One region of the Streptomyces sp. NPDC058619 genome, then DNA from elsewhere that is predicted to be linked to it. Evidence: riboswitches for the same ligand, from Rfam matches in the RefSeq annotation. Region 1 holds a riboswitch; the other holds the start of a gene.
What was found. Region 1 has a riboswitch for ZMP and ZTP ahead of ACFWTC_RS11670 (bifunctional 5,10-methylenetetrahydrofolate dehydrogenase/5,10-methenyltetrahydrofolate cyclohydrolase). Riboswitches for the same ligand answer to the same signal wherever they lie in the genome.

Region 1 (6,031 bases):
GTCTTCTCCGCCCCACCGCGCCGTCGTCATCGGCGGCAGCATGGCCGGCCTCCTCGCGGCCGCCGTCCTCGCCGAGCACGCGACGGTCACGATCATCGACGCGGACACCTTCCCGGACAGCCCCGCGCCGCGCCGCGGGCTCCCCCAGGCCCGGCACGTGCACGTCATGTGGTCCGGCGGTGCGCGCGCGATCGAGGAGATACTGCCGGGCATCACCGGGGACTGGACGGCGGCCGGCGCGATCCGCCGCAGCCTGCCCACCGACCTGGTCACCAAGACCGCCCAGGGCTGGATCCCCCGGTACGGGGAGAAGCAGTTCAACGTCTCGTGCAGCCGCGACCTCCTGGACTCGGTGGTCCGCGCCCGGGTGAACGCCCTGGAGGGCGTCACCACCCTGGAGCGGAGCCGGGTCCGGAGCCTGGAGGGCACGGCCGCCCGCGTGACCGGCGTACGCGTCGACACGCCGGACGGGGAGGGCGCGCTGATCAGTGCCGACCTCGTGGTCGACGCGAGCGGGCGCGGCTCCCGGGCCCGCGCCTGGCTGCGGGAGCTCGGCGCGGGCGACGTCGGACAGGCCGAGGTCGACTCCGGCCTGGTCTACGCGACACGGATCTTCGAGGCGCCCGCCGGAGCCCACGCACAGGGTTTCCCCATCGTCAACGTGCAGTCCGACCCCCGCGTGCCCGTCCCGGGCCGGACGGCCACGATCGTGCCCATCGAGAACGGCCAGTGGCAGGCCACCCTTTCGGGTACCCGCGGCGGCCAGCCCACCGGCGACCCCGAGCAGTTCATCCCGTTCGCCAAGGGCATCCGGGACCCGATCGTCGGGGAGCTCCTGGAGGGGCGCAAGCCCCTCACGGACGTGGCCGTCACCCAGGGCACCGCCAACCGGCGGGTCTACTTCGAGAAGGCCGACCTGCCCGACGGGTTCTTCGCCGTCGGCGACTCGGTCGCCACCTTCAACCCGCTGTACGGGCAGGGCATGACGGTCGCCGCCAAGGGGCTGCTCGCCGTCCGCGCCCTGCTCCGCGCCAAGGGGCTCGCCCACCCCGGCTTCGGCCGCGACGCGCAGCGGGCGATCGCCCCGCAGGTGGGCACCGCGTGGGAGCTGGCGACCTCGCAGGACATCCTCTACCCGGGCGCCACGGGCATGAAGCCGCGCGCCGGCGCCGGGGTGCTCAACGCGTACGTCAGCCGGCTGATGACCGGCGCGACCACCCGGGAGACGCTGACCGCCGCCTTCCTCCAGGTCATCACGATGAGCAGCGCGCCGACGCACTGGCTGAGCCCGTCGGTGGTGTGGCAGGTCCTGCGGGCCTCGGAGCGGGGCGCGCTGAAGGCTCCGCCGCTGACCGCGGCCGAACGCACGGTCGCCGGGCTCGACCGCGAGGCCGCAGGGCCCCGGGGTACCGGGAACACGGCGGGACCGGCGGCCGGACCGGCGGCGGGCTCGACGGCGGCGGCCGCACCGGTGGCGGGCTCGACGGCCGGGGCCCTGCACACCGTCGGTGGCGCCGCCGCAGCCGTGCACACCGCCGCCACCGGGCCCGTTCCGGATCCCGAACCCGGGGCGGGTGAGGCGGCCGGTCAAGCGGGCCCCGCCGACCCCGTCGGCCGGGCCCGATGACGGACGGTGTCATCCTCTACGCGCCGGGCGCGGTGCTGAGCCTGGTCCTGCTCGTCAAGCTGCCGACGCTGCGCCGCGGCTGGGACCAGCCGCTGATGCGGGCCGTGTGCGCGCTGCTGCTGGTCGGCTGCCTGGTCATGGTCCTCGCGGCGCCGCCGACGATCGCCGCGGTCAACCGCCTCACCGGCGTGGTCAACTTCTCGGCCCCGCTGGTGTTCGGCACGCTGACCGCCTTCTCCGGGTCGTGCGTCGTCCTGGTGCTGCACTGGGCCGGCGGTCCGCCGGCCGCGGTGCGGCGGGCCACCCGGCTGACGGTGGCCGTGTTCGGCACCGTCACCCTGCTGATCGTCGTCCTGTTCGTGATCGGCGACGCGCCGGTGGAACGGCTCCGGGACCTGGACACGTACTACGCCAACACCCCGTGGATCCGGGAGATGATCGTCTGCTACCTGCTGGCGCACACCGTGGGCACCTCGGCGCTGACCGGGCTGTGCGGGATGTGGCTGCGGCACGCCGACCCCTCGCTGCGCCCGCTGCGCACCGGCCTGGCCCTGATCGTGCTGGGCGGGCTGCTGGACCTCGGCTACAACGCGGCGAAGTGGGCGGCGCTCTGCGCCCGCTGGACCGGCCGCGACTGGGACCGGCTGTCCACGGACCTGGCGCCGCCGCTGGCCTCGGCGGCGGCCCTGATGGTGGGCTCCGGCTTCATCGTGCCGCTGATCGGCGGGTCGGCGGCCTGGCGGGACTTCAGCCAGTACCGGCGGCTGCACCCGCTGTGGAAGGAGCTGCGCGGGTTCGCCGCGTCCCAGGTCCGGACGGTCCCCATGAACTGGTGGTCACCGGTCGGCATCCGCCTGATCCACCGGGAGTCCGTGATCGACGACGGGATCCTGGCCCTCGCACGCTGGTTCGATCCCGCCGTCCGGTGCGCCGCGTACCGGGCCGCGCGCGCCCAGGGCCTAGGCGAGGAGCGGGCCGCCGTCGTCGCGGACGCGGCGGTGCTCGCCGCCGCCTGCCGCGGCCGGGCCGCCGGGGAGGACCCGCCCCCGGAGCCGTACCGGCTGGACTGCCAGGCCCTGACCGACCTGGCGCGCGAGTTCCGCTGCTCCCCCGTCGTCGCGGCCGCCCGGGGGCGCGGCGGCGCCGCGCAGGGGCGCCCGGGGGGCGTCAGGCCGCCCCGGGCGCCCCCGTGAGCGCCCCGCCCGCGGGGGTTACCCCCGGATACGGAACGCCCCGGACCGAAGGGCCCGGGGCGTTCGCCGTGCGCGGTGCGCGCGGAGGGGGTCAGAGGTCCGCGAGGTCCAGCCCGGCCTGCTCGGCGGCCGCCCGTACGGTCTGCTCCAGCAGGACGGCGATGGTCATCGGGCCGACCCCGCCGGGCACCGGGGTGATCAGCGAGGCGCGGGCGGCGGCCGACTCGAAGTGGACGTCGCCGACGTTGCCCTCGTTGTACCCGGCGTCCAGGACCACGGCGCCCGGCTTGATGTCCTCGCCCCGGATGAACTCGGCCTTGCCGACGGCGGCGACCAGCACGTCCGCCTGGCGCACGATCGACGGGAGGTCGACGGTGCGGGAGTGGCAGTAGGTGACGGTGGCGTGGCGCTCCAGCAGCAGCATCCCGGCCGGCTTGCCGAGGATCGCGCTGCGGCCGACGACGACGGCGTGCTTGCCGGTGAGGTCGACGTCGTAGGCCTCCAGCAGGCGCATGATGCCGCCGGGGGTGCAGGAGTCGAAGCCCGGCAGGCCGAAACCCATGGCGGCGAAGGAGTGCATGGTGACCCCGTCGACGTCCTTGCCGGGGGCGATGGCCTCGAAGGCGGCGCGCTCGTCGATGTGGTGCGGGACGGGGTGTTGGAGCAGGATGCCGCTGACCTCCGGGTCCGCGGAGAGCGCGGTGAGGGCGGCCACCAGCTCCTCGGTGGTGGTCTCGGCCGGCAGCTCCACGTGGCGGGAGGTGATGCCGGCCTTGGCACAGCGTTTCTGCTTCATGCGGACGTACGTCACCGACGCGGGGTCCTCGCCGACCAGCACGGTCGCGAGGCAGGGCGCGGTGCCGGTGCGGCCGGTGATCGCGGCCGCGAGTTCGGCGGTCCGCTCCGAGATGCGGCGGGCGAGTGCGGTGCCGTCCATGAGCTGGGCACCGGCGGTCTGGGCAGTCGTCACGGGGTCTCCTGAACGTCGCTGCGGGATAGCGGTTCGCCCAGGCGCGCGGCAGTCGGCGTACACGCGTACGCCGGGCCGCTCCCCGGTGGTGATCCACCCGAACGCCAGTCACGGCCCGCCGCCCACTGTAGTCGACATATCCGGTGGTTACCCGGTCCGAGGCCTGGGACGATCGAGGCATGACGCGCACTTTCGACCATCTTGTCGCCGAGGCCGAATCCGTCTCTGTGGACGGCTGGGACTTCTCGTGGCTCGACGGCAGGGCCACGGAACAGCGCCCCTCCTGGGGCTACCAGCGGCTCCTGTGCGAGCGGCTGGCCGGCGTGGGGTCCGTCCTCGACATCCAGACCGGCGGCGGCGAGGTGCTCGCCGGGGCCGGTCCCCTGCCCCCGCTGACGGTCGCCACCGAGTCCTGGCCGCCCAACATCGAGAAGGCGACCCGGCTGCTGCACCCGCTGGGCGCGGCGGTGGTCGCGGACGCCGACGAGCCGCCGCTGCCCTTCGGCGACGAGGCCTTCGAGCTGGTGACCAGCCGGCATCCGGTGACCGTGTGGTGGGAAGAGATCGCGCGGGTCCTGCGGCCGGGCGGCGCGTACCTCTCCCAGCAGGTCGGTCCGGCGAGCGTCTTCGAGCTCGTCGAGTTCTTCCTCGGCCCGCAGCCGGAGCGGGTCCGGCGCGGCCGGCACCCCGACGACGCGGTCGCCGCGGCCGCCGGGGCGGGCCTGGAAGTCGTCGAGCTGCGCTCCGAGCGGCTGCGGACGGAGTTCCACGACATCGGAGCCGTGATCTACTTTCTGAGGAAGGTGATCTGGATGGTGCCCGGCTTCACGGTCGGGCAGTACCGGGACCGCTTGCGCGAGCTGCACGAACAGATCGAAAGCGACGGCCCGTTCGTCGCGCAGACCGCCCGATTCCTGATCGAAGCCCGCAAAACGGGCTGACGAAATGGGCGGACGGATCCACGCCGGATCGGTTGCGCGGCCACAGCGTGGCGCAGGTCACTCAATTCAGCGCGTAACGAATCGACTCGGGCATGCGATGAACCGACAGGTGTCCTCGCGCGGCCCCGGAATACAGACCCCCCTCGGGTCTGTTTCCCGAGTTCGCGCGATGATGTCCCGCCCACCCCTTATTTGTTCGCAACGAGAGGCTCCTTGTGTCGCTCAGCCCGTCCCGTACGTTCCCTCCGGAGATCGCCGAATCGGAGGCCCTCGTCGCGCTCGTCGAGCGCGGCCGCGAGCAGGGTCACATCAACGGTGACGACGTGCGCCAGGCCTTCGAGGCCGGTCGCATCCCGGTGGACCAGTGGAAGCGGGTCCTGCGCAGCCTGAACCAGGTTCTGGACGAGGAGGGTGTCGCCCTTCACGTCAGCGCGGCCCCCGCCACCAAGGCCGCGGCCAAGAAGCCCCGCAAGGCGGCCGCCGCCCCGGCACGCGCCGTGACCAAGAAGGCGGCGGCTCCGCCCCGCCCCATCGGCGCGCGCAAGACCTCGGCCAGCGCGGCCGCGGCCACCGCTGCGGCGATATCCGCTTCGCCGGCCGCCGCGACCGAGGACGAGGTGACGGCGGACGCCGCCGCCGAGCCGAAGAAGCGCACGGTCAAGAAGACCGCCGCCAAGAAGACGGCCGTGAAGAAGACGGCCGCGGCCGCCAAGAAGACCGGTGCCAAGGACGCCGACGAGGGCGAGACCCCCGCCGTCGGCGAGGACTGGGCGGCCGAGGACCCCGCCGACGAGGCCGAGGAGGAGACCCCCAAGCCCGGCGGCACCGCGGGCTTCGTCCTGTCCGACGACGACGAGGACGACGCCCCGGCGCAGACGGTCATGGTGGCCGGTGCCACCGCCGACCCCGTCAAGGACTACCTGAAGCTGATCGGCAAGGTGCCGCTCCTCAACGCCGAGCAGGAGGTCGAGCTCGCCAAGCGCATCGAGGCGGGCCTGTTCTCCGAGTACAAGCTCGAAGAGGAGGAGGACCACAAGCCCGCCTTCAAGCGCGAGCTGGAGATCCTCGTCGCGGACGGCCGCCGGGCGAAGAACCACCTGCTGGAGGCCAACCTCCGCCTCGTGGTCTCCCTCGCCAAGCGCTACACCGGCCGCGGCATGCTCTTCCTGGACCTGATCCAGGAAGGCAACGTCGGTCTGATCCGCGCCGTTGAGAAGTTCGACTACACCAAGGGCTTCAAGTTCTCCACGTACGCGACCTGGTGGATCCGGCAGGCGATCACGCGTGCCATGGCCGACCA
Region 2 (6,031 bases), on a different contig from region 1:
GGTTGATGAGGCCCTTGGGCGAGGAGGCCGACTTCGACATCTTGATCGACGGGTCCTGGAGGTCGTAGATCTTCGCGACCTCCTTGACGATGTGCGCGGCGGGGAGGGTGAAGGTCTGGCCGAAGCGCTGGTTGAAGCGCTCGGCCAGGTCGCGGGTCAGCTCGATGTGCTGGCGCTGGTCCTCGCCGACCGGGACGGCGTTCGCCTGGTACAGCAGGATGTCGGCGACCTGGAGGATCGGGTACGTGAACAGGCCGACGGTGGCGTTGTTCGCGCCCTGCTTCGCGGACTTGTCCTTGAACTGGGTCATCCGGCCGGCCTCGCCGAAGCCGGTGATGCAGTTCATGACCCAGCCCAGCTGCGCGTGCTCCGGCACGTGGCTCTGGATGAAGAGCGTGCAGCGCTCGGGGTCCAGGCCGGCGGCGAGCAGCTGCGCGGCGGAGAGCCGGGTGTTCGCGCGGAGGTCGTTGGGATCCTGCGGCATCGTGATCGCGTGCAGGTCGACGACCATGTAGAAGGCGTCGTGCGTCTCCTGGAGGGCGACGTACTGGCGGATGGCTCCGAGGTAGTTCCCGAGGTGGAACGAACCGGAGGTGGGCTGGATGCCGGAGAGCGCGCGAGGACGATCAGAAGCCATGGCCCCATTCTCTCAGGTGCGGGGGCGGGCTCCGGTCCGCCGCTGGCCGGAACCTCCCGGGTCGCGCCGCTGCCCCGCCCGGCCCCGCACGGGTACCGGGCGGTAGCGCGGCGGCCGGATCCCGCCCCGGCCGAGCGACCGCTTTGCGTTGCGCCACCGCGCAGTGCCGACGCCGGCGAGACGTGCCCGCGCGGGGTCCGGGGCAGTGCCCCGGCAACGGCTCCGCGGGTCAGGACAACGGCAGGCCCGGGGCCGGGAAGGCGGCCATCAGGTCCGCGACCTCCGCGCGGATCGCGCCGAGCGCAGGCTCGTCGCCCTTGGCGGCGGCGTCCACCGCGCGGGAGATCCAGTCCGCCACCGCCGGCATGTGCGCGGCGGTCAGGCCGCGGGAGGTCAGCGACGGCGTGCCGATCCGCACCCCCGAGGGGTCGAACGGCTTGCGCGGGTCGAAGGGGACGGTGTTGTAGTTGGCGACGATGCCCGCCCGGTCGAGGGCCTTGGCGGCGACCTTGCCCGCAACGCCCCGCGAGGTGAGGTCCATCAGGATCAGGTGGTTGTCCGTGCCGCCCGAGACCAGGTCGAAGCCGCGCTCCAGCAGGGCCGCGGCCAGCACCTTGGCGTTGGCGACGACCGCGTGCGCGTACGCCGTGAAGGAGGGCTGCGCCGCCTCGTGGAGGGCGACGGCGATACCGGCCGTCGTCTGGTTGTGCGGGCCGCCCTGGAGGCCCGGGAAGACGGCCTTGTCGATGGCCTTGGCGTGCTCCTCCCGGCACATCAGCATCGCGCCGCGCGGGCCCCGCAGGGTCTTGTGCGTGGTCGTGGAGATGACGTCGGCGTGGTCCGCCGGGGACGGGTGCGCGCCGCCCGCGATCAGGCCCGCGATGTGGGCGACGTCCGCGACCAGGACCGAGCCCGCCTCCTCGGCGATCGAGGCGAAGGCGGCGAAGTCGATCGTGCGGGGCAGCGCGGTGCCGCCGCAGAAGATCAGCTTCGGCCGCTCGGCGAGCGCCAGCTCCCGTACGGCGTCGTAGTCGATCAGCCCGGTGTCGGGGCGCACGCCGTACTGGACGCCGCGGAACCACGAGCCGGTCGCCGAGACGCCCCAGCCGTGCGTGAGGTGGCCGCCCATCGGCAGGGCCATGCCCATGACGGTGTCGCCGGGCTTCGCGAAGGCGAGGTAGACGGCCAGGTTGGCCGGGGAGCCGGAGTACGGCTGGACGTTCGCGTGGTCCACCCCGAACAGGCCCTTGGCCCGCTCGACGGCGAGGGCCTCGACGCGGTCGATGTTCTGCTGGCCCTCGTAGTAGCGGCGGCCGGGGTAGCCCTCGCTGTACTTGTTCTGCAGCACCGTCCCGGAGGCTTCCAGGACGGCCGCGGACACGTAGTTCTCGCTGGGGATCAGGCGCAGGGTCTGCGCCTGGAGGACTTCCTCCGCCGCGACGAAGGACGCCAGTTCGGGGTCGGTCGCGGACAGGGCGGGATGGCGGCTCGCGGACATGCGGGCTCCTCCGGGGTCGATGGGGATCGGTACCCCGCGAGGCCCAGGCGAGCGGCCCTGTGTGCGGATCTGCGCGCACGACTCCCCCGGAGTCGTTTCTCCGTGCGCCAGTCGCCGTGCGTGCCGCTCACCCTAGCGGGCGCGCCGCACGGGAGGTTTCCGCGTCCGCAATACGAGCGACGATAAGACTGTGACGCCACCCTCGTCACCTGCTCACCCGGCAAGACGGACGATCGGAGACCCCGTGTCGACAACTGCTGATGCCATCCGCTCCGCCGAGGCGCACAGCGCGCACAACTACCACCCGCTGCCCCTCGTCGTCGCCTCCGCGGAAGGCGCGTGGATGACCGACGTGGAGGGGCGCCGCTACCTCGACATGCTCGCCGGCTATTCGGCGCTCAACTTCGGCCACGGCAACCGCCGTCTGCTCGACGCGGCCCGCGCGCAGCTGGAGCGGGTCACGCTGACCTCCCGCGCCTTCCACCACGACCGCTTCGCCGACTTCTGTACCGAACTGGCCGCGCTGTGCGGCAAGGACATGGTGCTGCCCATGAACACGGGCGCGGAGGCGGTCGAGACGGCGGTGAAGACCGCCCGCAAGTGGGGGTACGAGGTCAAGGGCGTGCCGGACGGGCACGCCAAGATCGTGGTCTGCGCCGACAACTTCCACGGGCGGACCACGACGATCGTCTCGTTCTCCACCGACCACGACGCCCGCGACCACTTCGGGCCGTACACGCCGGGCTTCGAGATCGTCCCGTACGGCGACCTCACCGCGCTCGCCGCGGCCGTCACCGAGAACACCGTCGCCGTGCTGCTGGAGCCGATCCAGGGCGAGGCGGGGGTGCTGGTGCCGCCGCCGGGCTACCTCCAGGGCGTACGGGAGCTGACGCGCGAGCGGAACGTGCTGTTCATCGCGGACGAGATCCAGTCGGGCCTCGGCCGGACCGGCAGAACCTTCGCGTGCGAGCACGAGGGCGTCGTCCCGGACGTGTACCTCCTGGGCAAGGCGCTGGGCGGCGGCGTGGTCCCGGTCTCGGCCGTCGTCGCCGACCGGGACGTGCTCGGGGTGTTCCGGCCCGGGGAGCACGGCTCGACGTTCGGCGGCAACCCGCTGGCCTGCGCAGTGGCGCTGGAGGTCGTCGCGATGCTGCGGACCGGCGAGTACCAGCAGCGGGCCACCGAGCTGGGCGACCACCTGCACCGGGAGCTGAACGTGCTGGTCGGCGGCGGCGCGGTGACCGCCGTGCGGGGGCGCGGGCTGTGGGCGGGCGTGGACATCGACCCGGCGCGCGGGACCGGCCGGGAGATCTCCGAGAAGATGATGGAGCGGGGGGTGCTGGTGAAGGACACCCACGGGTCGACGATCCGGATCGCCCCGCCGCTGGTGATCTCCAAGGAGGACCTGGACTGGGGGCTGGAGCAGCTCCGGTCGGTCCTCTCCTCCTAGCCGGACCCGGCCGGGCCGGCCAGGACGGCCCGGCGGGCCCGGACCGGACCGGCCGGGCCGCCGCGGCCGCGGCCGCGGCCGCTCAGAGGATCACGTGGGGCAGGAAGCGGGCGTACTCGTCCGTGACCGGCCCCGCGGATTCGCGGATGCCGAGTCCCGCCGCCTCGTCCTCGACGACCCACGCGCCGAGCACCACCCGGTTGCCGTCGAAGTCGGGCAGCGGGGCCAGGCCCTGGAAGCAGTACCGCTCCCCCTCCTCCGGTACGAAGGGCTCCCCGCCCCCGCCCGGCACGTGGAGGGTGACCCCGGCGCCCTCGCGGCCGAGCAGCGGCTTGGCCACGTACCCGCCCGATCCGGGTCCGGCCAGCTCGCGGGGGCCGTCGAGGTAGGCGGGCAGCAGGTTCGGGTGCTCCGGGAACAGCTCCCACAGGACCGCGAGCAGCGCCTTGTTGGAGAGCAGCATCTTCCACGCCGGCTCGATCCAGCAGGTGCTGCCGGTGCCGCCGCCGTGGTCGTAGGTGCCGAGGACCTGCGGGCCGAACTCGTCGGCGGCCAGCCACTCCCACGGGTACAGCTTGAAGCAGCTGCGGATGAAGCGGAGCTTCTCGTCCACGAACCGGCCGGACAGGCTGTCCCAGCCGATCTGCTCGACGGACAGCGCCTGGGTGTCGATGCCGGCCTGTTCGGCGGTCTCCTGGAGGTAGGCGACCGTCATCAGGTCCTCGCCGAGCTCGTCGGTCTCGGAGTGCGCGAAGTGCAGCGGGCCGGGCGGCAGCAGCTCCGCCTGCCGGCGCCAGGCCTCGACGAGCCGCTCGTGGAGGGAGTTCCACTGGTCGGCGCCGGGGAACCGCTCCTCCATCCAGAACCACTGCGGGCTGGCCGCCTCCACCAGGGAGGTGGGGGTGTCGGCGTTGTACTCCAGCATCTTGGCCGGGCCGCCGGCGCCGTCGTAGCGCAGGTCGAAGCGTCCGTAGAGGGACGGCTGGTCGGCGCGGCGGCGCCAGGACTCGGCGACCAGCGCGGCCACCTTCGGGTCCGTGATGCCGAGGTCGGCGAAGCGGTCGTTCTCGACGATGTGCGCGGCCGCCGCCAGGCACATGGCGTGCAGTTCCTCGACGACGTTCTCCAGCGCCTCCACCTCGGGGAGCGTGAAGGAGTAGTACGCGCTCTCGTCCCAGTAGGGGCGCAGCGAGTCGTCGGGGTAGCGCGTGAGGGGGTAGATCAGCCCCTGCTCCTCGACGGTCTTCTGCCAGTCGGGGCGGGGTTCGATGGTGTGCCGCTTCATGGTTCTGGGTTCCTCAGCCGCCGCTGGTTCCGGACTTGCTGCCGCCGATGCCGCCGCGGGTGACGGCCGACTTGTCGAAGCTGCCGCCGGAGACCTTGCCGGCGACGACGGAGCCGCCGTAGTAGTACGCGCCGCGGCCGCCGCTCTTGCACTCCTTGTTGTTCAGCTTCTCCAGCGTGGAGCGGGACGCGCACCGCTTGTCGGGCTCGTCGCTGCTCCCGCAGGCCACGAGCGTGGCCGCGAGGAGGCCCATGCCGCCGAGGGCGACGACGCCGGAGCGCATGCGGCGCTGGTTGGTGCTGCTGCTGTCCATGTGGCTGCTCCCCCTGGGTGGCGTACTGCCGACAGAGTAGAGCGGGCCCCCCGGGGGATGGAATCCGGCCGCCGTGCGATCTGTGACCTACAGTCAATTCGTGCTGATTGGGATGATTTGTGCGCTCGGGGCCGCGCTGTGTTTCGGTACGGCCTCGGTCCTCCAGGCGGTCGCGGCGCGGGCGGCGGAGCCGGGGACCGGGTCCGGCGTCGACCCGGCACTGTTCCTGCGGGCCGTACGGCAGTGGCGGTACGTGGCCGGTCTGGGACTGGACGGAGTCGGCTTCGTCCTCCAGATCATCGCCCTGCGCCACGTCCCGATCTACGCGGTGGGGGCCGCGCTGGCCGCCAGCCTCGCCGTGACGGCGGTGGTCGCGGCGCGGCTGATGGGGGTCCGGCTGTCCCGGACCGAGTGGGTCGCGGTGGGGGTGGTGTGCGCGGGGCTTCTGATGCTCGGGCTGGCCTCCGGAGAGGAGGGCTCGGGGACCGGCTCCGACGCGCTGAGGTACGGGCTGCTCGGCGTGGCGGTACTGGTGCTGCTCGTCGGCGCGGCCGCCGGACGGCTCCCGGACGGGCCCCGGGCGCTGACCCTCGGCCTGGCCGCGGGAACCGGCTTCGGGGTGGTGGAGGTGGCCGTCCGCCTGATCGACGGCTTCTCGTGGAGCGAGCTCGCCAACCCGGCGCTGTACGCGCTGCTCCTGGGCGGCGCCGCGGGCTTCCTGCTGCTGACCTCGGCGCTCCAGCGCGGCTCGGTCACGGCGGCGACGGCCGGCCTGGTGCTCGGCGAGACGATCGGTCCCGCGCTGGTGGGGGTGGTGTGGCTGGGCGACCGCACCCGCGACGGCCTGG

Region 2: linked by a shared signal. The riboswitch ahead of glyA (serine hydroxymethyltransferase) and the one ahead of ACFWTC_RS11670 (bifunctional 5,10-methylenetetrahydrofolate dehydrogenase/5,10-methenyltetrahydrofolate cyclohydrolase) in region 1 are both predicted to bind ZMP and ZTP.

What each region holds. Positions count from the first base shown of each region.
Region 1 covers NZ_JBHXQN010000009.1:20,827-26,857, forward strand. Annotated here, with positions in the region: gene ACFWTC_RS11660 (NAD(P)/FAD-dependent oxidoreductase) at 1-1,627, shown strand, start outside; gene ACFWTC_RS11665 (MAB_1171c family putative transporter) at 1,624-2,820, shown strand; gene ACFWTC_RS11670 (bifunctional 5,10-methylenetetrahydrofolate dehydrogenase/5,10-methenyltetrahydrofolate cyclohydrolase) at 2,912-3,757, opposite strand; ZMP/ZTP riboswitch at 3,819-3,912, opposite strand; gene ACFWTC_RS11675 (class I SAM-dependent methyltransferase) at 3,970-4,731, shown strand; gene ACFWTC_RS11680 (RNA polymerase sigma factor) at 4,947-6,031, shown strand, end outside.
Region 2 covers NZ_JBHXQN010000001.1:123,143-129,173, forward strand. Annotated here, with positions in the region: gene trpS (tryptophan--tRNA ligase) at 1-637, opposite strand, end outside; gene glyA (serine hydroxymethyltransferase) at 867-2,135, opposite strand; ZMP/ZTP riboswitch at 2,170-2,260, opposite strand; gene rocD (ornithine--oxo-acid transaminase) at 2,380-3,585, shown strand; gene ACFWTC_RS00625 (glutathionylspermidine synthase family protein) at 3,668-4,870, opposite strand; gene ACFWTC_RS00630 (hypothetical protein) at 4,884-5,183, opposite strand; gene ACFWTC_RS00635 (hypothetical protein) at 5,296-6,031, shown strand, end outside.